2 regions of the Paenibacillus sp. J22FR83 genome follow, and region 2 is predicted to be linked to the other one. Evidence: riboswitches for the same ligand, from Rfam matches in the RefSeq annotation. Region 2 holds a riboswitch; the other holds the start of a gene.

Region 1 (15,537 bases), on a different contig from region 2:
CAGATACAGGTGAGCGATATTTAAGTATGGATTTGTTTTAAACCTTGTATGAGGTGAATTTAGACGTATGAGCTGCTTGGATGGTTATCCAGTGGCTTTTTATTATGCCGTCAAAGTGGAATTTTCGAATATAGTTAAATATTCTGCCATTCTTTCACGATCAACAATTGAATTAGGACAGCAATTCATTGTAAGATGAATGGATGAATGAAACATATCTCAGAAAGGTAGGTTTAACCATGGATACTTTGAAGCTTAAAATTCTCGATTTACTAAAGGAAGACGCCCGCAGGAGCGCGGATCTGATCGCCACCATGTTAGGAACGGCGGAGGCCGAAGTTGCGCGAGCGATAAGCGAGATGGAAGCGGATAAGGTCATCGTCAAATATGCGACAGTCGTAAACTGGAGTAAAGTAGCTGACGAAAAGGTTACCGCCCTGATTGAAGTTCAAATTACACCGGAACGCGGACGCGGGTTTGATGCGATTGCGGAACGGATCTACTTATATCCGGAAGTCAAATCGGTTTATCTCATGTCAGGCGCGTATGATTTGCTCGTGGAGATTGAAGGGAACTCACTTAAACAGGTGGCTTCATTTGTTTCCAACAAGTTATCGCCCATCGACCGTGTGCTTTCTACGAAAACGAATTTTATTTTGAAAAAATATAAACAAGACGGCATTATTTTCGAAGATCAGGAAGATGATCACCGTATGCTTGTTTCACCATAAGGAGAGGTAGCGCTATGATTAAGGATGAGACTACAATGCAATCTAGCAAAAAATCAATGAAAGACTATCTGGCTCCTGCGGTGCGTGAAATGAAGCCGTCGGGGATTCGGAAGTTTTTTGATCTCGTAAGCAATAGTAAAGAGGACATTATCTCCTTGGGCGTTGGTGAACCTGACTTTTCGACACCATGGCACGTTCGTGAAGCTGCTGTACATTCATTGGAGCGGGGCAGAACGAAATATACGCCAAACTCCGGTATTCCTGAGCTTCGCGAAGCGATTGCGAACTATTTGTATACTTCTTTTAAAGTGAAATATGAGCCTACGAACGAGGTGCTCGTCACGGTAGGCGGCAGTGAAGCTATTGATTTAGCGCTGCGTTCCCTGATTACACCTGGGGATGAGATTCTAATTCCTGAGCCTTGTTATATTTCGTACTCACCAATCACGGCTATAAGTGGTGGTGTGCCAGTGGGGATCGAAACATTTGCGAAGGACCAATTCAAGCTGACTGAAAAGGCACTTCGCGATGCGATTACGCCACGTTCCAAAGTTCTCATTCTGTGCTACCCAAGCAATCCAACGGGCGGTATCATGAGCTACGAAGATTGGCTGCCGATTGCTAAAGTTGTAGAAGAGCATGATCTGATCGTTATTTCCGATGAAATTTATGCAGAATTGACGTACGGTCAGAAACACGTGAGCTTCGCAGCAGTGCCTGGGATGCAGGATCGGACGATCCTTGTTAGTGGATTCTCTAAAGCTTTCGCAATGACTGGATGGCGGATGGGGTATGCTTGTGGTCACAGAGAGTTGATTTCCGCTATGACTAAAATTCACCAATACACGGTGATGTGCGCACCAGTTATGGGGCAAGTCGCTGCACATGAAGCGTTGACGAATGGACTGGAAGAGAAAGATCGGATGATTGAGTCCTATAATCAACGGAGAAGATTGATTGTCAAAGGCTTCCGTGAAGTCGGACTAGAATGTCATGAACCGCAAGGTGCTTTCTATGCGTTCCCAAGTATCGTGGCTACAGGATTAACATCTGATGAATTCGCGCAACGTTTATTGTACGAATCTAAGGTTGCAGCTGTGCCGGGCGATGTGTTTGGATTAGGTGGCGAAGGCTTTCTACGATGCTCTTACGCTTATAGTGTTTCCCAACTGAATGAAGCCTTAGAGAGAATCGGTAATTTCTTGAGGAAATTATAATATTCTTTATAAATTCATATGTTCATAGGAGACGAAAACTGGTATTCTAAGAGTAAGGAGGGATGAGCGTGGCTTTTATGGAATATCAGCTTACTAACTTTCAGAAGCAATTTCAAATTCGAGAGCAAGATTTCGGACAGCGCTGGCTGACCAGAAATGCCAAGAAGCAAAATTCCCTAGCTCTACTTGAAGAAGAGATTCATTCGTTGAGGCGTAAAATGGAACAGATGGTCATGGAAGGTCAAGAAATGACATCTGATGCGGTTGTTGAACTAAGTACGATGTTGGACCACAAAATAAACGAATATATGACAGCAGGAAAGAAAAGTCGGTGAAAACCGACTTTTCTGACGACTACCGACAAAGAGAGAGTATTGACGGAGGGAATTACATACACATGAAAGCAAAATGGTTATTCGTTGTTATGCTGGGAATGATTTTGATGCTTACAGCTTGTGGCGGACCGAAGGCAGATGTATCCGTATTTATGATGGGACCTAACGGGTTTCCGAGTGAAGCAGCGGAGAAATTGGAAGTATCTTTGAAATCCAAGGTAGGCGAAGTTCCTACTGTGAAGCTGAATACATCTCCAATTTTTTCATTGGAAAAAATGATTGTTGAGCTTGCTGCTGGTGGTAATGGCATCTTCATCTTGGGAGAAGAACAGTTCAAAGGTTTGAGCAATCAGGCGGGATTTGTCTCATTGGATAACGTCATCAATCCTAAGGATTATCCAGATGGGGTTATCGAGATCAAAGAAGAAGGTAAGGCCGCGGAGAAGCACTTGTATGGCATTCCACTTAATGGGAATAAATGGATGAAAGAACAAGGCTTTGAAGGTAAAGGATTATTCGCTTTCATTCCTCAGAATGCTCCGAAAATGGACGAGGCTATGAAAGTTCTCCAAATTATTGCACAGAAATAAGAGCGCAACTTGAATCGACAAATAGCTTGAACGTATAATATGCAACTATAGGTACTAGTAGATTTCCAATTGGAACCTTACTAGTTAAGGGGAAGCCGGTTCAAATCCGGCACGGTCCCGCCACTGTAATTCAGTCTTGCGAAAGTCTGGAGAGTCAGGATACCTGCCTATCGTGCCGATACAACATCCTTCGAGGAAAAGGATCGCGTTAAATCAGGAAGCAGCGATTGAATGTGAGCTGCCCAATACCGCGATTTATCGTCTCCTTCGTTCCTAGTGAACAAAGGGGATTTTTTATTTGGAAAGTGAACACACGCTTCGGCGCCAACCACAGGGCTCTTGGCCAAGTGGGAATGATTAACTGGATTATCTCCTGTTATTTCAGGTGAAAATCGTCAAATGGTACATGTTGAGTAAAATTAGATGTAGAAAATCCAGTTATTCTCCCTTGGCTATAGAGCCAAAATAATGAAAAGAGGGTTTAAGTGATGAAACAGAGCAATTTCAAAAGAGGACTTATTCTTACATTAGCGGTTGCTACCGCGATTTCGTTAGCTGCATGTGCGAAGAAGGAAACGGAAATTACAGATCCATCGAAATTAGGTGGTGCGGGGACGAAGGCTCCAGTAGCATCGGCAGCTCCAGTAACTGCGAAGAAAACGACCTATCCGTTGAAAGTCAAAGATGCGACAGGTAAAGAGTTCACATTCGACAAAGCGCCAGAGCGAATTGCTTCCGTGTCACCATCAGAGACAGAAACGCTGTTTGCGATTGGACTCGAAGCAAATATTGTCGGAGTGTCGGATTTTGATGATTATCCAGATAGCGCCAAATCGAAGCCCAAGCTAGGCAGCATTACGAAGCCAAACACGGAGGCTGTCATAGCTACGAATGCGAATGTTGTCTTCACGGGTGTTTCCATGGATGCTACAACTGTTGAGAACCTACGTAAGGTGAATATTAACGTATTCAAAGTTGATCCCAAAACGTTAGATGATGCTATGAACAATATTCTTACATTCGGACAAATTACGGATCATCAAGAACAAGCCGAAAAAGTCGTTGCCAAAATGAAAGCGGATCGTCAGAAGGTTGTTGATGCCGTGAAAGACGTGAAGCAGGAGAACAAGAAAAAAGTATACATCGAGTTTGCACCAGGTTGGACCGTGGGAAGCGGCGTGTTCATGGATGAGTTGATTACCCTATCTGGGGGGATTAACGTGGCTGCGGATAAAGCTGGCTGGTATGAGATCAGTGAAGAGAAGATCATTCAGCAAAATCCGAATGTCATCTTATTCGCCAATGGTATTGTCGATTTTAAAAGTAAAAAGCCGCTAGAGGAAATTATTCGTTCACGCGGAGGCTGGGATGCCATTGATGCGGTGAAAAATAAACGCGTGGTCGGTCTTGACCAGAATTCCGTAAGCCGTCCGGGTCCTAGATTGACGGAGGGGCTGCTGGAAATAGCGAAAGGAATCTATCCTGAATTGGTGAAATAATGAAAAGAAAATTAATGCTTGGGGGAGGAGTGGGAGTTATACTCCTTCTTCTTTCTATTGTGGTGAGTTTATCCATTGGGTCGGCTCAACTCCCTATTACACATATTGTGGGGATACTGGCGAAGCATCTTCCTTGGATAGGTAGTCACATTGAAGTGAACTGGCCGCAATCTTCGGAACAGATCATCAATAAAGTAAGAATCCCTCGCTTGTTATTAGGTATACTTGTAGGAGCCGTACTTTCCATAGCTGGCGCTGGATTTCAAGGCGTTTTGCGCAATCCGCTAGCCGACCCCTACTCTCTCGGTGTATCTTCAGGAGCATCTGTTGGTGCAGCATTTCTTATTTATTTCGGGCTGCAATTCGCCTGGTTCGGGCAATGGTCGATCCCTATTGTAGCTTTCGCAACTGGCCTTATTTCCTTATTCTTAGTCTTGAGGCTGGCCATGATTGATGGGAAGTTGAAGATGGAAACGTTGATCCTATCCGGTGTTGTCATGCAAGCATTTTTAGGTGCGTTTGTATCGTTTCTAGTCGCGATATCGAATCAAACGATTAATGAAATTCTTTTCTGGCTAATGGGTAGTCTATCGATGCGCGGATGGTCATATACGTATATGATTTTACCCTATCTCGTAATAGGGATCGTGATTCTGCTAAGCTATGCGAGATCGTTGAATCTACTGGTACTAGGAGAGCGCCAAGCTGCGCATCTCGGAGTTCATGTCGAGCGTACGAAACTGATCGTATTGATTGCTTCCACTTTGATCACGGCGGCGGCTGTGTCTGTGGCGGGGGTTATTGGCTTTGTAGGATTAATTGTGCCGCATTTAGTACGGCTGTTGGTGGGGCCGGATTATCGCTTAATTATTCCTTTATCGGCGATCGGAGGCGGGATTTATGTGTTATGGGCAGATACATTGGCCCGAACAATCCTGAGTCCTACGGAAATTCCTCTCGGCGTGGTTACGGCGTTTCTGGGTGCGCCATTTTTTGCCTATCTACTCCATAAAGATAAGAAAACGTTGAGAGGTTGATTACGATGATTGGAGTCGAGGGGCTTTATCAGAGCTTTCGAGAGCAACAAGTGCTGAATAATATGAGCTTTGAGGTTGGGCAGGGAGAGTTTTTTGGGATCATTGGTCCAAATGGCAGCGGCAAATCTACCCTGCTTCGACTTCTCTCAGGCATGGATCCTGTGATGCATGGGAAAGTGCGTGTAAACGGAAACCCGATATCTTCGTATTCGCGCAAAGAGCTTGCTAAATGGCTCGCGGTCCTTCAGCAAGATGCTTTGCCCCCGGTTGGCTTCACGGTTCGTGAAGTCGTGGAGATGGGGCGCTATCCGTTCCAAAATTGGCTTGGAGAAGATTCGGCGGAATCAGAGGGTCTTATTGATGCCATTATTACAAAGCTTGAGTTAGACGGGCTCGTTGATCGAACGATTGAGCGTCTGAGTGGTGGAGAACGTCAACGCGTTGCACTAGCCAAAGTGATGGCACAGCAACCAAGCTTGCTCATGCTCGATGAGCCGACAACTTTTCTTGATATTGGATATCAGATACAGATGATGGATTACATTCGTTCTTGGCAGCAGGAGTCGGAATTGACGGTGATTGCGGTTTTACATGACCTGAATCTGGCAGCGCAGTATTGCACGAGATTGATGATCGTTCATGAAGGACGAGTCGTCGCAATCGGAACACCGGCAGAAATTATTACGAGTACACAAATAGCTGACGTATACGGAACAGAGCCGATTGTGCTGAAGCATCCGGTTAGTGAAGTACCGCAAATTTTGTTACAACCTGGGAAATAAATTGGGTTCGGAGGATGGAGATAATGAACACTCTACAACAGTTGATAGATAGGATTGAACCCGTTAATCAAGCGTCTGCTCGTCAAGCTAATGATCATTTGGACCAATTGACGAAACCGCAAGGAAGCTTGGGAAAGCTTGAGGATATTGCTCGCCAAGTCGCAGGGATTACAGGTGAAGTGATACCGGCTTTTGAAAAAAGAGCAGTTATTGTCATGGCTGGTGACCATGGTGTATGTGAGGAAGGCATCAGTGCCTTCCCAGCGGCTGTGACACCGCAAATGGTACTCAATTTCTTGTATGGCGGTGCTGCAGTTAATGTCCTTGCTAGACATGCCGGAGCCGATGTGGTTTGTGTGGATATGGGGGTCAATGCTGATTTGGAGCATCCCAATCTCGTTGCTCGCAAAGTTAGAAAAGGCACGCGCAACATGGCAAAGGAAGCGGCTCTAACCTTGGAAGAGACGACCCAAGCGATTCTAGCAGGCAGTGAAATTGTTGATGATTTGGTGGCAAAAGGGTACCGGCTTTTCGCTACGGGCGAAATGGGAATTGGCAATACGACGGCGAGCGCAGCGATTGTGTGTGCGTTGACAGGCATAGATACTGGCCTAGCTGTAGGCCGTGGTACGGGGATTGATGATGCGACTTGGCTGCATAAGCAATCGGTTGTGAATAGAGCGCTAAGAGTGAATGGGTTGCACGGGCGTGGGGTGAAAGTGGGGGCGAGTGCGAGTGCAAGTGCGGGAGAAGGCTCAAGCGGTGAGTATGCGCTTGAAGTGTTGAGTAAGGTCGGCGGATTGGAGATCGCCGGACTTGTTGGGGTGATCCTGGGGGCAGCGAAGCATCGCTGCCCGGTCGTTGTCGACGGCTTCATCTCGTCGACCGCAGCGCTCGTGGCGAGCCGATTAGCTCCGCTGAGCGCGTCCTACATGCTCGCCTCGCACTTATCGCAGGAGCAGGGACACAAGAAGGTGCTCGAGTCGGTTGGCCTCGCAGCGATGCTGCAAATGGATATGCGACTTGGCGAAGGCACAGGCGCTGTGCTTGCGTTCAACTTGATCGATGCCGCAGGCAAGATCATGAAAGAAATGGCGACCTTCGAAAGCGCAGGCGTTTCGAGGGAGTAACAGACAGAGAGACGGAGGGGAACGCGATGGCGGTTCTGGTAACGGGCGGAGCGCGCAGCGGCAAGAGCTCCTTCGCAGAGAAGCTAGCGATGCATCGCGGCAAGCAGGGGATTTATATCGCGACCTCCCACATCTACGATGAGGAAATGAGGGAGCGGGTTGGGCTTCACCAGCAGCAAAGGCTGCAATCGGGATTCCCTTGGGAAACCCGAGAGGAGCCGTATGCGCTGAAAGACTGTCTCACGCAGCTTCAAGAAAGCAGCGAGGGTGCAGTGGTGTTAGTCGACTGCCTAACCCTATGGCTGACGAACTGGCTGCTCTACTATGAACAGGAGAGCGATGCACCTCAACTCGTATCCAACCAAATTGACGAGCTTGTGAATGTCGTGTCCTCCTACTGTGGACAACTCATCTTCGTTACGAATGAAGTTGGTGACGGGATTGTGCCGGAATATCCGCTTGGCCGTCAATTCAGAGATTTGGCTGGACGGATGAATCAACGTGTCGCTGAAGTATGTCAGGAGGTTTTCCTGGTTACGGTCGGTATCCCGATCGAATTAAAAAGCAGAGCTTATATGTAAGGAATGGATATGTTTGCGTGGTTTGGGTTTCGTATAGATGGGAGTGCAAGAAACTGGTGGTGAGTGTAGTACGATATTTCCGATCTAAATCGGGGATTTCGTGCGTAAAAGCGTGAGTAGTCCGATTTTAGAGTTGCGATAAAAACGATATCTAAAACGTGGCCGCACATCCTCGAAGGACTTCGAGAGAAGTTACTCCCAAAGACAAGTAAGTACGGAATGGTGAAGCTCTTATGTGGATATATACATGGCAGGAAATCGTCTGGATGACGGCTGCTGCAATAGCACTAGACTGGCTGATTGGTGATCCGAAGTGGCCCACGCATCCCGTCATACTTATTGGACGCTGGATCCGTTGGGTAGAAGATAGACTGCATCCTAGGGAAATGGCGACAACGGCTGCCCTAGTTGATCGGCATCGAAATCGGTTGCGCATGAAAGGCGTCATACTTACGCTTTCCACAATCACACTGAGCTTTAGTGTGGTACTTGTGCTCGTACACTTCGCCAATGATATTCATCCTTGGCTAGGGTATGCAGTCTCAACCTGGCTTATCTCCACGACAGTTGCGATCAAAGGCCTAAAGGACGCCGCGTATTTGGTTTACAATCCGCTGCGCAAGGGCGATCTCGCGGATGCTCGCAAGTATACCGGCTACATCGTTGGCCGGGATACGGATGCGCTCCACGAGGAGGAGCTCACGCGAGCCGTCGTGGAGACGGTCGCGGAGAACATCGTGGACGCGGTCATCGCGCCCTTGTTCTATGCGCTCATCGGCGGTGCGCCGCTGGCGATGCTCTACCGTGCATCGAATACGCTGGATTCGATGGTCGGGTACCGAAATGACAGATACCGTCATTTCGGCACCGCGTCGGCCCGCTGGGACGACGCCCTGAACTGGATCCCGGCGCGGATCACCGGGATCCTGCTGATCCTCGTGGCCCTGGCGAAGCCGGGCCTCTCAGCGAAGCGCGCGGCGGCGGCGATCCGCCGCTTCGCGCATCTACACCCCAGCCCGAACAGCGGGATCCCGGAGTCGGCGGTAGCCGGAGCACTCGGGATCGAGCTTGGCGGGCTGAACGTCTATGGCGGCGCGGCGAGTGAGCGCGCCCGCCTGGGATGGCCGCTGCGTCCGCGAACGCAGCGAGACATTGTGAACGCCGTGAGTATGCTCTACGGCGCCAGTTATGTAGTGATGGGAGGACTCTTGTGCGTCGCACTCATACTTTATTAGACTGGCTGCGAGCCTGTCTGGCAGCCTTTCAATTCCTGACGCGTCTGCCGATTCCTGTGCAGATTGATTATACCGAGCGTGTGTTTCAGCGCAGCTCTATATTTTACCCATTGGTTGGCTCCGTGATCGGACTGCTTCTCCTGTTAGCTGGAGAAGGGCTCTCTCACGTGCTGCCAAGCATGCCGGCAGCCATCCTGCTCTTAACGATCTGGGTCACGCTCACAGGCGGACTGCATCTAGATGGTCTCATGGATACCGCAGATGGCATTCTCAGTCATCGTCCACGCGAGCAAATGCTTGAGATTATGAAGGATAGCCGTGTTGGTGCGATGGGCGTTATCGTGTGTGTTCTACATTTATTGTTAAAATTTTCCTTGCTCTATACCATGCTGGATACCAATCATGCAGGGGGACAAGGAAGTCTGCTTATTCTAATAGCGATCGTGCCGATCTGGAGTCGTTGGTTTATGGTTGCAGCTATACGAATGTGGCCTTATGCAAGACCGACTTCGGGATTAGGAAGTCTGTTCCGTGGCGTTAACAGCAAGCATGTCACAGTATCCCTAGTAGTAGCCCTATTAACAACTACGCTTTGTATTAGTACTGCAAACCTAACTCCGCTACCGAGCTGGAGCATGGTTCTAGGCTTTATGACTATCACAACGCTAGTTGGAAGCGGAATTGCCGCTTACATCTCCTCCAAGCTTGGTGGACTTACAGGAGATACATACGGTGCTTTAAATGAGCTCCTGGAGAGTGTGCTGTTACTAGCCGTCATCATCTTCCTGGGTAGTTAGGGAGAGTTTGTCATCTTTTTAGGAAAGGAATGAGATTGATGTTAGAGCGTTATGGACACGGAGGGGATCTCTGGTCAGCGGAGGAAGCTTGGGGTCGGCCGAAGGAGCTCTTCCTGGACTACAGCTCAAATATGAATCCGCTTGGACCACCTGAGGTAGTAAAGGAAATTCTAGCAGCAAGCTGGCAAGATATCGTCAAATATCCAGATCCTGCTGTGCGTGAGCTTCGCCGAAAGCTAGCTCAGAAATACGAGATTGATCCTGAGAGTATTTTAGTAGGAAATGGTGCTGCCGAGCTGATCGATTTGATCATCCGTGTAGTACAACCAAGTAGGACTGGACTTGCTAGGCCGTCTTTTAGCGAGTACGAGGAAGCGGTTCACAAAACGGGAGGAAGGCTAACCAACATCCCATTAAGCCCTCAGCATCTGTTCGAACTACAATGGCCGGATGTTGAAGCAGCGCTGCCAGATGTCGATTTATTTTTCCTCGGGCATCCTAATAATCCGACAGGCAAGCTAATTCCTCATAACGTCTTAAGCAATCTGCTGCAGAGTCAGCGCAAGCTTGTGCTGGATGAGGCTTTTATGGATTTTGTTCCCCAGGAATCAGAACATTCACTTCTGAAGCTGGCATCAACAAGCGCTAATCTGATCGTGATCCGTTCGATGACGAAATTTTATTCCATTCCTGGCATTCGTTTAGGCTTTATGGTGGCTCATCCTGATCTCATCCAGCAACTGCGCCAGCAGCAGGTTCAGTGGAGTGTGAATTACCTCGCACAGCTTATGGGGGTTGCGGTGTTGGATGATCACGGTTTTGAGCAGTCTACGAGAGAATGGTTGCGTGTTGAGAAGCCTTGGTTGGTGGAACAGCTGCGACATTTGGGCTTGGAAGTAGTTCCGAGTGATGTGAATTTCCTGCTGTTTTTATTCCCCGTCGCAAGCGGAATTACGGTTAAACAGGCGCAACACTATATGGGTCATCAAGGGATTCTGATTCGGGATGCATCCTTATTTGAAGGACTGAACGAACGATATTGTCGTATAGCTATTCGGCTTCGCGAGGACAACGAGCGTTTAGTGCAAGCCTTAAGCCAAATGATGAACGATTTAAGGAAGAGCGGGGGTGGAGGTCATGCGTAATTCCCAGTCAGCGGTTCTCATGATTCAAGGTACAGCTTCCGATGTGGGCAAAAGTATTCTTACGGCAGCTTTATGCCGTATTTTCGTAGGGGACGGCTGGCAGACAGCGCCCTTCAAATCGCAAAATATGTCACTCAATTCTTACATTACTTTCGATGGCAAAGAAATAGGCAGAGCACAGGGCGTGCAAGCAGATGCTTGCCGAATCGTCGCGACGACGGATATGAATCCCATTCTGCTCAAGCCCAAGCAAGACATGGTTGCGCAAGTTGTTGTTCATGGTAAACCGTATGCAGATTTGGATGCAAGGACGTATAGGGAATCTTATTTGCCACAAGCGGAAACGATTGTGAAAGATGCTTTAGAACGTCTGCGCAGCGAGCATGACATTGTCGTTCTGGAAGGGGCGGGAAGTCCAGCGGAGGTCAATCTGAAGGATCGCGACATCGTCAATATGCGTCTGGCTGGCTGGGCAGATTCACCGGTGCTGCTCGTTGCCGATATTGATCGTGGCGGTGTTTTTGCTTCGATTGTAGGTACGCTTGAAATCTTGACTCCAGAGGAAAGAGATCGCGTAAAAGGATTCATTATTAATAAATTCCGTGGCGATGTCAGTCTCTTGAAGCCAGGTTTGGATTGGCTGGAAGAGCGGACAGGGAAGCCTGTTCTTGGCGTCATTCCCTACTTGCAGCAGTTGGGTATTGAGGACGAAGACTCGGCATCACTCGATTCCAAACGTGCCCAAACTAGAAGGTCACCGAACAGCCAAGGTAAACAAGCTAATCAATTGGACGTTGCTGTCATTCGTTTGCCCCGTCTTTCGAACTTCACGGATTTCGATCCGCTGCAAGAAGAAGACGATGTTCATTTCCGATACATGGATTCGATATCTGACTGGGGGAAGCCTGACGTTGTTTTGCTTCCAGGGAGCAAGAATACGATGGAAGACTTATGTTACCTGAAGGAATCTGGCTTAGCTGAGAGGCTTATTTCTTTTGCTCAAGAGGAAAAAGGTTGGATTGTTGGTATCTGTGCGGGTTATCAGATGCTTGGCGTTACACTTTCAGATCCTGGTGGGTACGAATCGACACATGCTGAGCTAGAAGGCTTAGGGCTGCTTCCGACAGAAACAGTGTTCACACCAGATAAACGAACAGTAAGGGTTCAAGGTGTCAGCACACTTGGTGAAACTAACGCTGTTATTGAAGGTTATGAAATTCATATGGGCAGGACGCACTATATCCATGAAATCGTAGCACCTTTCCAAATCTCTCCTCAATTAAGCACAGATTTAGGAGAATCTGTTGGAACTTCCCTGCATCCTGACGGAGCAGCGTCGCTAGACGGGCGTGTGTGGGGAACGTATATTCATGGTATTTTGCATAATGATGATTTCCGTAGAGTTTGGTTAAATAAAATTCGATTAGCTAAAGGTTTAGCTCCAATTGCACAAGGACTTCGTTATAAGGAGCGCCGAGAAGCTGCGTTTGATCGATTAGCTGAGCATGTACGAGCTCACTTGGATATGAAGCGAATTTATGAGATGATGGAAGTAAAGCATTCTACGAGGGCGGGAGGGATTCTGAGATGAAAATATATACGCGTACTGGAGATGCTGGCCAAACCGGAGTGATTGGTGGTCGTGTGGACAAAGATGACGATCGCGTCGAGGCCTATGGCACGACAGATGAGTTGAATAGTTTTCTAGGCCAAGCGATGAGCTTCATGGATCCGCAGAAATACCCAGATTTATTGCCGGATTTGCTGCAGATTCAGCATGAATTGTTTGACTGCGGTGGAGATCTTGCACTTCTGAAGCAGGATTTGCGCCCCTACAAAGTAACGGCAGACATGGTGGATGGGCTAGAAGCTTTGATTGATAAATACGATGCAGAGACGCCGGATATTACGCGCTTTATTTTGCCTGGAGGCGGGACGGTATCTTCTACATTGCATGTTTGCCGTACGGTGTGCCGCAGAGCCGAACGTCTTGTCGTTACACTCGCACGCACGCAGGAAATCAATCCCGAAGTTCGCCGATATTTGAACCGGCTGTCGGACCTTTTCTTCACAATTGCTCGCACTGCGAACTTCCGTGAGGGAATTGCTGATGTAGAATATATACGCAGTGCTGAGGTGTTTAAACGTAAATCATGAGCTACTATGAACCATTAGTATACATTGTTCCGTCAGAGGAAGAAGGCTTCATTCTCAAGACGGTGCTGCAAAAAAGATTGATGGTCTCACGGAAATTGTTATCCCGCATCAAGCTTACCGAGCGTGGGATTACGGTGAACGGGGAAAGGCAATACATCAATATCAAAGTAAAAGCTGGCGACCGTGTCGAAATTCGGATGGAAGAAGAACAATCAGAGGATATACTGCCTCAAGATCTTCCACTGCATATTCTTCACGAGGATGAACATTTGCTCATTCTCGCTAAGGATGCAGGGATCATCGTCCATCCAACGCATGGTCATTTCATGAATACCATTGCGAATGGTGTTGTGTACCATTGGCAGCAAGCAGGGATTACGTGCCGCTTCCGTCCGGTGCATCGACTGGATCAAGAAACTTCGGGGGTTCTAGCAATTGCCAAAACCCCCTATGTTCATCAGCAAATTTCCGAGCAAATGATTCAGCATCTCGTGAAAAAAGAGTACCTCGCATTCGTCTGGGGGACGGTAGCCTTGCCATCTGGGACGATTAATGAGCCTATTGATCGTGACCCTGAGCAGCCTCATGTACGTATCGTACGAAGCGATGGATACCATGCGGTGACGCATTACGAGGTGGTAAAGCAATTTGAGCAGGGAGCGCTCGTTCGAATATGGCTGGAAACCGGGCGTACGCATCAAATACGTGTGCATATGCGCCATTTGGGCCATCCGCTGTTGGGGGATAAGATGTACACCCTGCCTCAGTTCGAGTCGCATGCGGCTGAACTTGAAGCCAGCGGTCGGTTACATCGTCAAGCATTGCACGCGTTTAAACTGGCCTTTGTGCATCCAGGGACCAAGGAATGGACCGAATTTAACGCACCCTTACCTGCTGATTTATCTGAACTGCAGCACTGGTTAGCTGATAAAAGGTAAAAAATCCAAAACCAATCCAATTTATGGATGGTTTTTCTTTGCAATTACTTGACTTTCCTTGGCAATTAGCCCAAAATTTTAAGTAGTTCTATTTGATCATCATACGGCATAAAGGAGTTATTACAACGTGGGCGTTAAAGTGTATGGTTACGATAAATGTGGGACATGTCGGAGTACTGTAAAGTGGTTGAAAGCACACAACATTGATATTACAGAGCAGATTGCTTTATTTGAAACGCCGCCTTCAGCGAAGGAACTAGCGGATTTGCTTCAGCTCAGTGGCTTAGAAATTAAGAAGTTTTTCAATACATCTGGTGAGGTTTACAAGGAGATGAATTTGAAAGACAAACTGCCTAGTATGTCGCAAGAACAAATGCTGGATCTACTTGCCTCGAATGGGCGATTAATTAAACGTCCTATTGTTACGGATGGACATAAAGTGACTGTTGGTTTCAAAGAGGATGTGTTCGGGGACGTCTGGGCGAAAGGGTGATAGGGACGTGGCAGACAATCAGAAACCAACACGCAAGAAGTCACCACTAGCGATTGGCGGATTCATCGCTGTTCTCTTATCACAAGGCAAGCTGCTGCTTGCCGCTTTGAAGTTTGGGAAAGTTGGCGGCGCTGTCATCTCCATGTTCATTACGATCTGGGCTTACGCATACTTGGCGCCATTACCATTTGCGATTGGTCTGGTCCTTATGATCCTCATCCATGAGTTAGGTCATGTGCTTGCAGCGAAGATGAAGGGGCTGCCCGTTTCTGGTATTCTCTTTATTCCCTTTATTGGTGCTATGACAGGGATGAAAAGAAATCCAACAGATGCGGTAACATCAGCTTTTATTGCTTTCGGCGGGCCAATCATAGGCACAATTGGTGGAGTGTTCGCATTCATTTTAGGCGTGTATTTAGATTCTGCTGTAATTGTTTCCGTAGCCTATGCAGCATTCTTTATTAATTTGATTAATTTATTGCCAATCAATCCTCTAGACGGCGGACGAATCGCAACAGCCGTAACACGCTGGTTATGGTTAGTTGGTTTAATTGGTGGGCTCATTCTCATCGTGTATCTCGATAGTTATTTCTCAAGTAAAATTATTTTCTTACTCATCTGGGCGATGTTTGCATGGGATTTGTACAAGAAATATGTACGATATCGTCATAAAGAAGAGCGGGTAACGGTCGCTACACGATTCGAATTTCCAGCCAACCATTTGCTGCAACAAGGGTATATGATTCCTGGAGAGAGCCATACACGTGATTTGGACTACATCACGTATTCAGAACTGCAGGGACCAGGTGCGGGCCGGCAAACGATTCATATGTCTTGGCCAGCAATTGGATTCGAAGGACACGCCTACTT
Region 2 (15,537 bases):
CCTGTGGGCGAGCGTATTTGATGCCATTCGTAATGAGATTCAGCCAAACCTGATGCAGTAATTGGTGGTCGGCGGAGACATCAGTTTCAGGTAAGTCTAGTTCGATGTCGAGCGTTTTCTCCGACCATTGCCACTCGGTAAGAATGAGAATTTGGCGGATTTGTTCATCCAGCCGGTACCTGGTGCGTTTCACTACATGACTTTCTTTGTCTAACGAGGCTAGGGTTAAAAGCTGTTTGCTGAGAGAGGACAATCTACGGCTTTCGTCTAAAATGATATGAAGATAGCGCTCCTTCTCCTCCTCGGAGGTCGTCTGATCCAGGATAGATTGGGCGAAGCCCTGAATCGAAGTTAATGGAGACTGAATTTCATGGGAGACATTGCCCACGAATTCCTGCCGCATAGCTTCTACCTGTTTGAGCGATTGCGCCATGTAGGTGAAATCCCGCGCTAGCTCCCCAATTTCATCCTGCCGGGAAACGTCCATCTTCATATCGTAGCTTCCGCCAACGATTCGCCTTGTGGCTTCTCGTAATCTGGTGACAGGCTTCACGATAAATTGGGAGAGAAGAATAATAAGGACGATGCTGAAAAGGAACGTAAGTCCCAGCAAAAAAGCCATCAGGACGCGCACGCCACCGATTTGCTGTTCAAGATTAGGTCGTACAAATAAGGCATATGTTTTCCCTTGCACCTGCAGGGGGATGCCGATACTGTTGCGCAGGCTATCCTCAAAATACCCGATAACCATGAGAAAATGACGCTCCTGCAGCATCCCGCGGTACGTTTCACCTGCTAGAACGTGTTTGACTTGCTCCGGATCGAACTGCGTATGTTTATACGGTGTTCCATAGAAGGTCCCCGCCATTTGGTCATCAACGACATACAATTGGAATCCCATATTGGCAATATGAGTGAAGTAGGAAGCGGGTGCTACACTTGGCATTTCCATGTACAGCTCGCTGATTTCCGTTGTGATTTTCCAAATCTGCTCCTCGTTCTGATCCCTTAATTTCGCTAGATAATACCAATTCGATAGAAAGAGTGCGAGCACGGAGCTGACCATAGCGATCAGAATAAACGTAACAACGATGCGAAAATATAAGGTTTTCACCCTTCCGTCACCTCAAGCTTGTAACCAAGTCCCCTCACCGTCGTAATCATAAAGTCACTTGTTTTGTCATAAAAACGCTCCCGCAGTCGCTTGATATGAACATCGATGGTTCGGCTGTCACCTTCATAATCTGTGCCCCAAAGCATGTGAATCAGTTGCTCACGCGTGAAAATGCGCCCAGGATGACTTGCTAATTGAGCGAGCAGCTGAAACTCTTTGAGCGGTAACAGCAGGGTTTCACCTGCGATCGTGACTTCATAGCTCCTGCGATTAATGACCGTGTGGCCAAGTGTAATCATCTCCGAGGAAACGAGTTGGTATCGCCGCAATAAAGCGCGGGCTCGGAAAAGCAGTTCCTTCGGCTCGAATGGTTTTACCAGGTAATCATCGGTGCCGGAGGCAAAGCCCTTTTCTTTATCCTCCATGTCTCCTTTGGCGGTCACAAGAAGAACAGGAATATCGTAGTGTTCGCGGATTTCCGCGCACAGTTCCAAGCCGTCACGCAGAGGCATCATCACATCAACGACGGCTAGGTGGATTTGTTCCGTTTCCAGCAGTTTTGAGGCTTGTTCACCATCACTTGCTTCGAAGACCGCATACCCTTCTTTGGAAAAAAGGAAGCGCATCAGTTCGCGAATATGGGCATCGTCATCGACGACGAGTACATGTGTTTTCACAGGGGAGGCACCTTCTTCATTAGGAATCAATTGAGCTTGGCCTCAGTGTAAACGAAAAGAAACCTTAATGCCACTTCTGATCTCAAGCCGACGTCAGATGACGATTCGAGGTGAGAGAAGGAGGACATAAGGCTTCGGTGAAACTACTTTGATGAACAAAATTTGATAAAGGAACTTAATGAACTTCAATATAGCCAATCATGGGCCCGTTATGTGCCATGTCCGTATGTGTCATGCAGATGAGGCGATAGGTGCCAGCTTGATTGGCGGTAAAATGAACGATGGTTTCTTTGCCTTTTTTGATCTCACCGGAGATATTGAGTCCCTCTATGAGGAAGGGGTGGCTCTCCCCATTGACGCCAAGGATGCTGAGCTTGATACGCTCGCCTTTTCTCACGTCGACGGAACCAGGGTCCCAGCGATAGGCTTCGATGGTTTTGCCATCAGCGGTAGTGGACTTGAATTCCCCAACAACCATGTGGATCGTACGTTCAGACGTAGGTTCCGCTAAGGTTGGCAGGACGGTATCTCGATTGACATACAGCCATCCAATGAGAAGGAGAAGAAGTGCGGCTGCAAGCTGAAGAACATGTTTGCGTTTGATAATCCATACTCGGGACATAGGGTCCGCCTCCTGTACAAGGGTCTTGTACATCTTATGCGGGGGCTTGTCAGCGCATGAATGGGAATTGCGAGTGATGAGTGAGTCACCACCACTGCGTGGGGTAGTGGTGGACACGAGTTGCCCGGTGATACCCGTAGGCAACGAGCACGATCAGCGCTGCGCCGAGCAGCACCGGCGTGAGCAGAAAGCTCCAGCCGGCTCCCGTGAGCATCACGAGCAGCGGGTCGGCGCCTGCAGGCGGATGCAGCGTGCGTGTCAGCTGCATGAGCGTGATGGCGGCACCGACCGCGAGAGCGAGGCTCCACGCGTGCACGCCGAACGCGGTGAGGGCGCAGAGCCCGACGAGCGTGCTTAGCACGTGGCCGCCGATAAGGCTGCGGGGCTGGGCGAGCGGGCTCTGCGGGAGCGCGAAGGCGATGACGCAGGAGGCGCCGAAGGGTGCCATCAGCAGCGAGACGCTGGCGAGGTCGCCGAGCAAGCTGCACAGCAGGATGGCGAGGAAGCCGCCGATGCCGGGGGCGAGCTTTATGAACAAGGGAGAGAAGTGCGGTCGAAGACGAGTGAACATAGGGTCTGCCTCTTTTCATTGTGATATCTCTGATGGTATCATCAGAGGAGATATTTGAATAACGAATGATTTCGATAGTTGATATTCGATAATTCGATGGGTGGTGTGTTGCTCATGTTGGAACAGATGGATGGCAGAAGCATGAAAACCTTCGTTACGGTGATGGAGGAGAAGAGCTTCAGCAAAGCGGCACTTAAGCTTGGTTATGTGCAGTCCACGGTTACGACGCATATTCTGCAGTTGGAGCAAACCCTGGGACAGGCGCTTTTCACGCGGTTGCCGCGCGGGGTTGAATTGACAGCGGCGGGTCGCGAGGTGGCGCCGTTCGCTTACCGATTCTTGCAGTTGGGCGAATCTCTGCAGGAGAAGCTGATGGGCTTGCAGGAACCCAAGGGCGTAGTGCGCCTGCGTGCGCTGGAATCATTCTGCGTACCGCATCTGCCGATGATGCTGCCTACGTTGTTCGAGCGGTTTCCACAGATCCAGCTGCAGCTGGAAACGGGCTTTCAACGCGACATTATCCAGGAGGTATCGGCATACCGCGTGGATTTAGGCATTGTGCCGCGCGATCCCAAGGTGCGCAATCTCACTTTTATCCCGCTGCTCGCGGATGAATTGGTGTGGGTCGGGGCTCCGTCACTCGTGAAGCGCATCGGGCTGGAGGGCTGGGAAGCGATCGCGCAGACACAGGTCATCGGCTTCGGCAGCCGCTGCATTTATCAATCTTTGGCTTCTCAGGTACTAGCGGACAAAGGGCTCGCTACGTTTACCGAAATGGCCTTCGACAGCACGGAAATGCTCAAACAGACGATGATGTGCGGCATGGGCCTTTCCTTGCTGCCTGTCACTTCGGTGCAGAAGGAGCTTGAAGCGGGTAAGCTGCTTCGTGTTGAGTCGGAGCCAGCGATTCCGTTAGAACACGGGCTGATTCATCGCGTAGGCAAAGAGCTCAGCGCACCCGTGGAAGCATGCAAATTGCACATATTGGCGTATTTCAACGATGAGTTGCATACAAGTAGAGGATAGCGGCCTGTCTATGATAGAATGTGGGTGAGATTAGAAAATTCAGGGTTTAGAATAAGGCAGCATGTTCAGGTTAGATTCGATCTCATACCTCATAGGGAAGTATGGCGCCTCCTCCTAGGCTTTTAACAGGAAAAACTACAGCTAATTATGAGGATTACCAATGAAAAAGTAGCATACATGGAAAATATCCAGTTATTTGGCTGAGTTTAGGTGATTTTGAGAAGAATGGGCGATTTTAGATGGATAAAATCCAGTTATTCTCTTTCTTTTGATCCTATCGGTCCAATTAAATGTATGTTTTCCAGCTAAGTAGCAAATGTAATGGAAAGCGAAGCGAAGAGAGGGTTACGTATGCATGAGTTGATTCAAAATGTTTTGGTATATTTGGAAGGCCTGGGGTACTGGGGGATTTTCCTTGGACTCATGTTGGAAGTCATTCCGAACGAATTGCTGTTAGCCTACGCAGGGTATCTCGTATCCAAAGGTCAAATTAACTTCGTGGGCGGCATGGTGTGCGCGGTCGTTGGGGGGACGTTGGCTCAGGTTGTTTTGTACTGGATCGGACGCTACGGGGGCAGACCTTTTCTAGAGAGATATGGCAAATACCTGCTGATCAGTAAGCATCATATCGATGTAGCGGAAAGCTGGTTTAACCGGTATGGTACAGGGATGATTTTTACAGCGAGATTTATTCCAATCGTACGTCATGCGATCTCGCTGCCAGGTGGAATGGCCAAAATGCCATTAGGCAAGTTCACTTTGTACACGGGATTAGCGTTAGTTCCTTACTCGTTCTTGTATATTTATCTAGGCATGAAGCTGAAGGACAATTGGGAGACGATCGGCGAATACGCAGGGCCTTATATTAAACCATTAATTATCGCTGCGGTCGTGCTGACGATTCTGTATGCGGGCTATCAATTTTATCTCAAAAGAAAAACGAAAGTCTAGCAAGTAGATTTGGCGGATTCGTTTGCTTTTGTTACAATGAGTGAGAAATAGGATGATCCTGGGAGGATGATAACGATGGGTGCAAATCTTGCTAGTAAGTTAGGTACGGGCCTGAAGCCGAAACAGTTTATCGAGAGTATGGAGAAAAATAAAGAGCAATTTTTGGCGTATTACGATGGTTTTGCCTGGGACAATGAAGAGGATAAAGAATATTTCGAGTCCCTGAATAATCGCGATGATCTTCGCTGCTTGATTATTGCTGCTGACTGGTGTGGCGATGTAGTTCGCAACGTTCCTGTCGTTTTCAAGGCTTTGGAAGATAGCGGCGTTCCTACGGAAGTGCTGATTATTGAACAAAACTATGATGTGATTGACCAGTTCCTGACAGGCGGCGGACGTGGGATTCCAATCGTCGTATTCACGGATACTGGCGGCTTCTCGCTTGGACACTGGGGACCTCGTCCGAAGAACGTGCAAGCGGTTATGACACAATTCAAGAAAGATAATCCAGATCGCGATGCGGCTGATTATAACGAAAAAATTCAAGTAGCCAGAGCCGAAATGGGTCGTCAATATGGCGAAGGTAACGGATACCATGCTGTTATTGTGAAGGAACTTCGTTCATTGATCGAATCGTTCTAAAAAGGTGAAGGTGGCATCACGATGATCAACATTCAATCCTTCGTTCTGGGTCCGGTTCAGACAAATGCGTACTTACTGTCGAATCCAGAGACGAATCAAGGCATTATTATCGATCCCGGTATGAATCCGAAGTCGCTGATTAAGAAAATTGCCGACATGGATATCGTGGCGATCTTGCTGACGCATGCGCATTTCGATCACATCGGCGGCGTTGACGAGATTCGTAAGCTCAAGGGCTGTCCGGTGTATATTCATGACCTGGAAGCCGATTGGCTGACGAATCCGAAGAAGAACGGCTCCGCACGCTGGCCTGATCTCGGCGCTCCGATTGTAACGGATCCAGCGGAATTCGCTCTGGATGAGGGGCAAGTGCTGGAGTTCCTTGGCATTAAGCTCAAGGTATTCCATACGCCTGGCCACTCACCAGGCAGTGTGAGCTTCTTGTATGACAATCACCTGTTCAGCGGTGATGTGTTGTTTAAACTATCTGTTGGTCGTACCGACTTGCTCGGTGGAGACAACAATACCTTGCTGGATTCCATTCAGGACAAACTGTTCCTGCTGGATGACGAAGTCATCGTCTACTCCGGGCATGGCACGAAGACGACGATTGGCTTTGAACGTGAGAATAATCCATACGTGTAAAAATGGAAGGGCTGCTCCCGCTGTTGTGGGGGCGGCCCTTTTTGTGTTTGATGGGGCTTGGGGAAATAGTCGAAAAGATCGACTAACCCGGGGTGAAAGTAGCTTCCTGCTTATGCTCGTTCGCCCATGACACCCACCCAATTTATTTATAAACTGGGTATTTACCGTGTGCAACGTAGGTGCTCCCCCATAGACTGATGTTGTAAGCTATTCACCCAACTTAAACAATAACCTTTAAGTTAAACCGTATGCTTGTGCAAGTCCCGATAGGGAAAATACCAAGGAGGTGCTCTTCTCATGGAATATGTAAAAGTTCCGAATTACCCAATGCAACCAATGCCAATGCCAACCCCGATGCCAATGCCAATGCCGACGCCTACTCCGCTTCCAGCGCCAGCGCCAATCATGCAACAACCGATGCACAATAATATTCACCTGCACGCGTCCTACCAACAAACTGAATTTGTTTTCCCGAAACCAGTTCATACGCAAGCAGTCGCTTGTCCTCCGAAGAACAATTCAGCTGCTAGCATTCTAGTCCTTTTCATTTTGCTAGTTATCATTACGCGCAGCATTTGTAAATATTAATCCAATTACCTACCTACTGTTCAAGTAATAAGAAAGGTAATCCCGCCGGGCTCAGAGGTCTTGGTGGGGTGCCTTTTTTGTTTTAAGTAGACAAAACTATTAAAAGGGGGTAACATAAGTTTGCTTTGATAATTTCATATGTTCTAAATAAGGGTGTAAGCATACTATATAGATGCTTGCTTAAAAGGGAAGTTCGGTAGAAGCCGACGCGGTCCCACCACTGTACTTGCAGAGTAACTCTTTCATATGCCACTGTCTTGTTTACGAGATTGGGAAGGCGAAGAGAAGCGATGACGCATAAGCCAGGAGACCTGCCTTTATTTATTGGATGTTTCTAATTCCTTGGGGGTGGGGATTAGTTACTAAGCGTATGCTGCTCACATAAGGCTTATTTGTGTTGTGTGAAGTATGTATGTCCTGATTAAAGTTGAAGTCACCCTAGTAGTTGAGGGTGGCTTTTTTTGTACCCCTTTATGCAATTTAATAAGGGAAAGAGGAATGGGAAAATGAGTTATCGTTATGCACCAAAACGAGTTATTGCACTTATTATGTCTTTTATGCTTTTATTTTCTTCACTTGGTTTCTTATTTGGAACCAATAAACAGGTAGTTGCAGCTGCAAGTACTGGGCCTAGTTCAATCCTAGAATGGCTCCCAGCACCAGGCCAATTCACGAATGAAGCGGGTTGGGGGGGCACTGGCGATATAAACGCCAAATGGACGAATGCGCCTGGGTCTGCTGGTGTTTCTTTGGGAGCATTTGGTGGAAGCATCGTATTTAAATTTGATGAACCTATCCAAAATAGTTCACTGAACCCATATGGGGTTGATTTTACAGTGTTCGGGAATGCTTTCTCTGGCAATGAAGAACCGGCAGGTGTCGCTGTTGCACAGGATGATGGGACAGGCAATCCAGGCCCATGGTATTACATTGCAGGATCCGAACATTATGAGGATAGTACGATTTGGGATTACCAAGTTACATATACCAATCCTGAACCCGAATTTACCACTGCAAATGGTGTAAAAATACCTTGGACTGACAATAAATCTGTTAGTGGGAATGTTTATACTAACACTTATCATAAGCATGCCTATTATCCGATACCAGCTAATTATCCCAGTGCACCGATAGGTTTTAACAATCTGTCTCAAACTTATACAGGTGTGAAAATTAATGTAAAGAAAAACGCGTTCGGATATCCGGATACGCATGCCAACGGCAATGCACCCTATGATGTACCTGTAAATCCTTATTTAACGTCACCAACCAAAGGTGATCCCATAGATATTAGTTGGGCAGTTGACAGCTTAGGTAAGCCTGTCAGCTTGAACAGCATAAGTTACGTTAGAGTGTTTAATGCCGTCCAAATGGATGGTGGTGCATTAGGAGAAATCGGCGCTGAAATTACTTCCTTGCAAAGAGTCACAGCTAATAGTTCAGTTAGTGAAACTGCAGATCTTTCAAACATCGTTTTGTCAGGGACAGGCGCAGATTCCTCAGCAACGAAGCAAGTTACCGTAACTGCAGGTGTGTATGAGTATAACGATATTCTCATTAACGCAGATAAGATTAAACTAACGGCTAATGGAACAGCTTCAAATATCTTTATTAATAATAAAAGCGGTACGACAGGAACGCTAATTGATAAAGAAATCACATTGAGTGAGACAACGCCCAAAATCGTTAGAGTTATTGCGCAAGATGGGCTTAATACACCGAAAATATACTATTTAAGCATCCGCAAAGGACTCGAAGAAGTTAATAAATCATCCTTAAATGCGGAGATCACGCATGTTGATAACATGCAAAAAGGCAACCATACGGACGCAAGCTGGCAAGCGTTGCAAAACAGTTTGGCAGCCGCCAAATTGATCTCTGCGAATCCAACTGCCTTACAAGATCAAGTAGATGTCGCCTTATCTGACTTACTAGCCGCAGTTCAGGGCTTACAAATCAATGCTCCTCCAGAAACACCGCAACAACTAACAGTTTCCGTTAGCATCAGCGGGTATAGCGCCATAGCGGGCAAATCAGTTACCTTAGCCAAGGCGGATACGCAAGTAGAAGAGGGAAAAACCGCTGCCTATGCGATCAATAAATTAACGAGTCATTTGAACGTTATAAATACAAGTGGCAATTTCATTACGAGTATCGGTGGTTTGGCAAATGGAGATGGTGGGCCGAAAAGCAGTTGGATGTACCTAGTCAATGGCCAATTTGCTGATGTAGGTGTTGCTGACTACGTGTTAAAGAGCTCGGATATCATTACGTTAGTCTACACAGATGATTACGAAGAAGATATTACTGAACTTGCAGATAAAACGGCACTAAATTTAAAAATCAATGAATTGAAAGATGTAACACAGGGGACTTACACAGAAGTAAGTTGGTCAGCGTTTCAAAAAAGTTTGACGCTTGCCAAAGAAGTAGCGGCGAATAACTATGCAATTCAATATCACGCTACTAGTGCCCTATCCAAACTGACTTCAGCATTTCAGAGTTTGGTTACAACAACTTCTCCACCTGAGCAACAAACCATTTCAGTCTCATTTACATTAAATGGACATAGTGCGGTAGCTGTAGGGAAAGATGTTTCCTTACCGAAAACAACTATTCAAGTGGAGTCAGGGAAAACCGCTGCTTATGTAATATTCAAAGTCTTAACTGAGGCCGGGATTCATTACGAAGGTAATGGCGGGAGCTATATTTCGAAAGTCAAAGATTTAGGGGAGTTCGATGGTGGACCGAAAAGCGGATGGTTGTACTCCGTTGATGGTGTTGATCCCAATGTAGGTATAGCTAGTTATATTTTGACCAAAAATGCGGATATTGTTCTGCGTTATACGGATAATTTCGAATTAGAGAATCCAACAACACCTGGTGGTGGTACAGACGGTCCTTCCGGTGGCAATCCATCGCCTGTTGAAATTCAGACTGCCATTGATGCTGCCTCCAATTATTTCACATCGAAAGCAAGTGGCATAAGTTCAGAATGGACTGCCATTGGTTTAGCAAGAACAGGACACAAGCTTCCCGAAACGTACTATCATAAATTGCAAAACAACGTAACGTATAGCCAAGGTGATTTCTCGTTAGTTACCGATTTAGAGCGTACAATTCTAGGCATTACTGTTGCGAGTGGCGATGCTACGAATGTCTCAGGTATCAATTTAATTGCTAAATTGTACAACAGCAACAAAGTGACCGACCAAGGCATTAACGGCGTAGTGTTCGCATTATTAGCACTTGACTCCAAGAATTATTCGGTACCACAAGACGCTACATGGACCAGAGAATTACTCATAAATGAAATCATCTCCAGACAGCATGCAGATGGAGGCTTTGCCTTGAGTAGTGGGGCGAGTGACCCCGATATTACGGCGATGGTATTAACAGCACTTGCACCTTACGTAGACAATCAAGCATTGTTGAGTGCGAATACGATTACCAAAACAATAAATTGGCTGTCCCAACATCAGGAATCAAACGGCGGTTACCTTTCCTGGGGTGTGGATAGCAGTGAGAGCGTATCACAAGCTATTATTGCTCTTACGTCCAATCAAATCGATCCAACGAATGCTAAGTATACGAAAAACGGTGTAAATCTACTTGATAAATTATTTCAATTCCGTTTAGCGGATGGAAGCTTCTCGCACTCCACGGAGATGCGATCCAATGGTATGGCGACAGAACAGGCTCTCCAAGCATTAGCAGCGTACAAGTTATATAAAGAAGGCAAAGATGAAAGATTATATGATTTAACTAAACCATTGCCTGGCTTGGATCAGGTATCTTCATCACCTGTGAGCATTAGAGTTGAGGGGCCAGAAGGCCGGATTGCTGAAGGGACTGTCACGGCAGCTACTCCTTTGCAAGCACTTGATTCTTTAGCTACTGCTAAAGGTGTTGAAGTAAAGAAAGAAGTAAAATGGGGCACGCTTGATTTAAATATTGCAGGGATACATTCCAGCTTCTATGGGGATGAAGATTACGGTTCATGGGATTTTGCTATCCATAGAGGGAATAAATGGCTTACTTCTTACCAAGGCACAAGCGATCAGATTATTTTAAAAGCTTCCGATGAAGTCGTGTTTTTTTATAATAATTATGCAACAATGCCTATTGATTCGATCGCAATCGAACCAGCTAAAGGAAGCACGGTTTATGAGGATGTTAATTTCACTGTTCACGTGAATAAAACAGAAATGGACTATAGTGATTTTGGCTTAACTCCTGTTGTTGCAGCCGGCGTCAATGTTGCTATTTACACGACTGCAGGCGATCTTGTAAGTTCTCATAAAACAGATGCTCTGGGGGCAGTAGTCTTCGGACATTTGCCAGCAGGGAACTATACGGTTGATATTTCTGATTATGTAGCAAATAGCGCTCCTAACGTTGTTCATACTACGATATCCTTGCAGGTACAAGCAGGATTTGCTTCGACTAACGTTCCATTACCGATAGGGAATAATCAACCTACTATTGAGATTCCAGAAGGAAATCAAGACTACATTATTCCAGTTTCGCACACAGATGCTGCTAAAGAAGTAACTATTCAAATTCCAGATGATAGCCAATCTAAGGTTTATGTGAGTCTACCTACTGGCAGCAGCTTGCCACAAATTAAGGCTGTCAAAGGCAATGTTACCATGGTTATTCCTCAAGGTACTCAGGTAACAAGCGGTGATACCCTAGCCGTGGAGCTGGTTACTTCAAAGAATACTGATGATGCTGCTGTAAAACAAAATGTGAGTTCTTTGGTTACAAGCGGGAAGAAACTGGATTCGGTTAATCAGGTCATTACGATTGGCGGCGGCAGTATCGGCGTAGTATTTGACCAATTCATTACCGTGACCTTCGCTGGGATGAAAGGCAAGGAAGCGGCCTATATTCAAAATGGTGTTCCAAGTGTCATTCAGAAGTTTGCTAGTGATACAGCAGGGGCTGCTAGCGGCAAAAATGAATATGCGTATGACAATGGCAATGATTTAATTGTTAAAACGAAACATTTTACAGATTTTGTTGCTTATACTTCAAGTGTAACTGAGGTACCAGATAGTGGTAATAATAGTGGTAATAACGGCGGGACAACTCCTCCTCCAACAAACAAGGTTACTTTTTCAGTAGATAAACTAACTATTAATAAGGGATATGTTGTTCAAGAAGTGAGCGTTGAGTTGAAGCAAGGGGATACTGTGTGGAGTATCTTTAAACGAGTACTTGATAGCCGTAGGATAAGCTATATAGCTGACATATTTGAGAAATATAACAGTATTTACGTAAAATCCATTGATGGTGATGGTGAGTTCGACCATGGGACAGGCAGCGGGTGGAAGTATAACGTTAATGGTGTTTATCCTGGCTATGGGGCTGATAAGTACTCACTTAAGAATGGAGACTCGATTCAATGGCGATATACAACTAATCTTGGGGAAGATCTGGAACCGATAAAACCAACCGGTCCTATTATTAATTCTAATGATAAGAAACCAGTTATTGATGTTCCAACGGATATTAAACAAGATTACCCGATTAACATTACAAAAGAACTGCAAGATAAAGAATTAATCACAATAAACATCCCTGATGTGAAATCTAAAGTCATTCTTAATTTAACAGACGTCAAAGACAGTATTCCTATGATTTCCGCTGTAAAAGGTGACATTTCATTCTCCATCGATAAGGGAACCGTTCTAAAATCAGGGAATGTAAATGTCGAACTACTCACTACTTTAGATCCGAAGGACTCAACGCTTCAGGAGTTAGTGAAAAACGGCTTAAGTGAAGAGATTGCGAAACAGCTCAAGCTTGGTCAAGCTTTTGCCATGGGGAACCCGAATGAGTCTGTGTTATTCGATCGACCTGTAACCCTTGTACTGAAAGGCGCTAAGGGCCAACAAGTTGGATTTATCGAAGGCAATGTGTTTACGCCAATCGAGATTTATGGCACAGAGGCTGAAGGCATCGAGGCAACAAAGGGTAAAGAAAAGATTACTTATGCTTTTGTACAAGACAACAATTTGATTATTAAAACGAATCATTTTACGAGCTTTGTTTCCTATACGAGTAACGAAGAGACAGCTGTGGCAGTGGATATAAATAAGCTGTACAGTGATGTTAAATCAATTTCCACTTGGGCTCTTGATGCCATTCGTGAAGCGACAGAGAAAGCATTCGTTGAGGGTAGCAACGGGAAATTTAGCCCTCAAGCAACTGTAACTAGAGCGGAGTTTATGAAGATGCTAGTTGGTGTTCTTGGGCTAGATGTGAAGGCAGTTAAGGTCATTAACTTTAACGACGTTGCGCAAGGGGACTGGTTCTATCCTTACGTGAACGCGGCGTATAAGGCAGGGCTGATCTCGGGTACGAGTGCGGACGAGTTTAGTCCAAATGAGAAGTTAACACGGGAGCAAATGGCCGTCATCATGGTTAATGCCCTTAAGCTTCAAACTGCTGAACAGACACTAGCTATCGACGATTTGGATCAGGTATCCGAGTGGGCTAAAGCGAGTGTGCAAACGATTATGGCACGTGGCTTGATGTCAGGTTGGGATAACCAGTTCCACCCGAGTGATGAAGTAACGCGCGAAATGGCAACGGTTGTTGCAATGAGAGCTTATCACGATAAGAAGTAATTCAACTTTTGCTTAACCCTTATATTAAAAAACAGCACCCCAAAGGTTAACTAACCAATGAGGTGCTGTTTTTCTGTTTTACTTTTCTACTTTTACGAAACCAGCCCATACTTCTCTTTAATCCGGTCTAATTTCTCAAGCATCGGTCTTGCAAGGACATACAAGAAGATCACCGTTGCAGCGGCATGAACCAAATCAAAGGGGATGCCTCGGATACAGGCTAGCACCAGTAGGCTAATTGTTGGTTTGGCTTGCGTCATCATGATGGAAGAAAAGTTCATAATGAACCCGTAAATCACAAAGGTTGCTGCGCCTCCAAACATACAAAGAGCAGTGCGATTCCTTTGTAAAATCCCCTTTTTAAACAGCGCTCCAGCCAAAAAACCTATGATCCCGAAAGCGAACATTTGCCAGGGGGTCCAGGGCCCTTGTCCAAAAAAGTAGTTCGATACAAATCCTGTAACGGCACCGACGAGAAAGCCGGTTTCTGCACCAAAGGCGATGCCAGAAATGATAACGATGGCCACGACGGGTTTGAATTGAGGAACCATGAAAAAGGCCATTCTCCCAAAGACGCCTATCGCACATAGCACGGCTATGACGACAAGTTCTCTGGCCTGCGGTTTTCGCCCTTCGAATATCAAAGCGAAGGGGAGCATCGTTTCCAAGATGACCAGCATGCTAATGAAATAGTATTTTCGATCGTCCAGGTAGTAAATGCCAAACCAGATAGTTAATGGGATTAATAAAAAAATCATGAGCATGGCGGTCCGTGTACGCTTGGAGAGGCTTCTATGTTCGATAGGTGTTTGTTCGTTAGGGTCAGAAACGATGGTCGTGCTGGCACTTTTACGAATCAATGGAAGTAAGGGCTCCCTATTTGTAAAATGATCCATCTCTTCATTCACATGAAAGGCCTTAATGATGTCATTGGTCGTTATGGCTTTCGGGATGAGGTCTCTCGCCATACGGCTTGCGGAAGTCGTATAGAAGCTGTTTCCAGCAAAGAATTCGCGAGGATTGTCCTCTGATACGATCGTACCATCGAAGAACATAGCACACCTGTCAGCAAAGTTAGCGCAAAACTCGATATCATGACTGACCATAATGATGGTTGTCCCGTGTCGTTTTAAATTGGTCAATATGTCGGCAAATATGAATTTATAATGGGCATCCAATCCTTTGGTTGGCTCGTCCAGCAGTAGAATGGAAGGTTGAAGAAGCAAGATTTTGGCAAGTGCGGCTCGTTGCTGCTCACCACCAGACAAATCGTACGGATGACGGTCGAGAAGGTCCTGCAGCAGGCAGAGTTCGGCAATCTCTTGTATGTAGTTTTGCTTACGATCCTTGTCCAGCTCGCTGTCGGACAGCATTTCTAGGAGATCAGCTCTCACTGTTTTATGGACAAAAAGTGATTGCGGATTCTGGGGAAGGACGCCAAGGAGTCCATTGAATTTCTCCCGGTCCGAATACTTGTCGACGGCTTTCCCTTTCATCAGGACCGTTCCACGATAAGGCTTGCGGAGTCCAGAGATGAGGGAGAGGGTCGTTGTTTTGCCCGTTCCATTGCCGCCGACAATCGCATAGAGTTCACCTGGATAGGCACGTAGACTAAGGCCCTTCACGACATCAGGGGCGTGTTTCTCATACTTAAACCACACCTCGTCAAGCTCAAGCGTTGGTTCAGTTGTTCGCACAGGCATGTCCGCAGCTGGAATATCTTGCGCGTAGGCTTGCTTCTGAGCAAGATGATGCAAGAATTCCCTTCCCTCACGCACTGTAATGGGGCATGGAAGCTGATTATCGATGCGAGCATACACACGCATAGGTGTTGGCATGGCATAGAACATGTCGTGCCCTACATCCCGAAGTTTCTCGCCGACCTCTTTCGGCGTTCCTACTTGGAGAATTTCGCCATGATCCATGACAATAACCCGATCGGATAGCGGCATTACTTCTTCGAGACGATGCTCGGAGATGAGAATGGTGACGCCGAGCTCTCGGTTGATTTTGCCAATTGCAGCTAGAAATTCGGATGCAGCGATCGGATCAAGCTGGCTTGT

What was found. Region 2 has a riboswitch for cobalamin ahead of AC58PV_RS30180 (DUF4430 domain-containing protein). Riboswitches for the same ligand answer to the same signal wherever they lie in the genome.
Region 1: linked by a shared signal. The riboswitch ahead of AC58PV_RS31775 (ABC transporter substrate-binding protein) and the one ahead of AC58PV_RS30180 (DUF4430 domain-containing protein) in region 2 are both predicted to bind cobalamin.

What each region holds. Positions count from the first base shown of each region.
Region 1 is NZ_JCAUAM010000026.1:31,398-46,934, forward strand. Features, by position in the region: gene cysK (cysteine synthase A) at 1-41, shown strand, start outside; gene AC58PV_RS31755 (Lrp/AsnC family transcriptional regulator) at 240-731, shown strand; gene AC58PV_RS31760 (aminotransferase class I/II-fold pyridoxal phosphate-dependent enzyme) at 746-1,948, shown strand; gene AC58PV_RS31765 (aspartyl-phosphate phosphatase Spo0E family protein) at 2,026-2,283, shown strand; gene AC58PV_RS31770 (hypothetical protein) at 2,346-2,873, shown strand; cobalamin riboswitch at 2,906-3,058, shown strand; gene AC58PV_RS31775 (ABC transporter substrate-binding protein) at 3,362-4,372, shown strand; gene AC58PV_RS31780 (FecCD family ABC transporter permease) at 4,372-5,409, shown strand; gene AC58PV_RS31785 (ABC transporter ATP-binding protein) at 5,415-6,191, shown strand; gene cobT (nicotinate-nucleotide--dimethylbenzimidazole phosphoribosyltransferase) at 6,215-7,321, shown strand; gene cobU (bifunctional adenosylcobinamide kinase/adenosylcobinamide-phosphate guanylyltransferase) at 7,348-7,902, shown strand; gene cbiB (adenosylcobinamide-phosphate synthase CbiB) at 8,136-9,137, shown strand; gene cobS (adenosylcobinamide-GDP ribazoletransferase) at 9,113-9,934, shown strand; gene cobD (threonine-phosphate decarboxylase CobD) at 9,973-11,079, shown strand; gene AC58PV_RS31815 (cobyric acid synthase) at 11,072-12,670, shown strand; gene AC58PV_RS31820 (cob(I)yrinic acid a,c-diamide adenosyltransferase) at 12,667-13,236, shown strand; gene AC58PV_RS31825 (RluA family pseudouridine synthase) at 13,233-14,174, shown strand; gene AC58PV_RS31830 (arsenate reductase family protein) at 14,302-14,667, shown strand; gene AC58PV_RS31835 (site-2 protease family protein) at 14,675-15,537, shown strand, end outside.
Region 2 is NZ_JCAUAM010000022.1:108,923-124,459, reverse strand. Features, by position in the region: gene AC58PV_RS30225 (sensor histidine kinase) at 1-1,114, opposite strand, end outside; gene AC58PV_RS30220 (response regulator transcription factor) at 1,111-1,791, opposite strand; gene AC58PV_RS30215 (cupredoxin domain-containing protein) at 1,967-2,413, opposite strand; gene AC58PV_RS30210 (HPP family protein) at 2,499-2,984, opposite strand; gene AC58PV_RS30205 (LysR family transcriptional regulator) at 3,063-4,010, shown strand; gene uptA (undecaprenyl phosphate transporter UptA) at 4,362-4,961, shown strand; gene AC58PV_RS30195 (thioredoxin family protein) at 5,037-5,603, shown strand; gene AC58PV_RS30190 (MBL fold metallo-hydrolase) at 5,625-6,248, shown strand; gene AC58PV_RS30185 (hypothetical protein) at 6,546-6,836, shown strand; cobalamin riboswitch at 6,971-7,169, shown strand; gene AC58PV_RS30180 (DUF4430 domain-containing protein) at 7,343-13,474, shown strand; gene AC58PV_RS30175 (ATP-binding cassette domain-containing protein) at 13,567-15,537, opposite strand, start outside.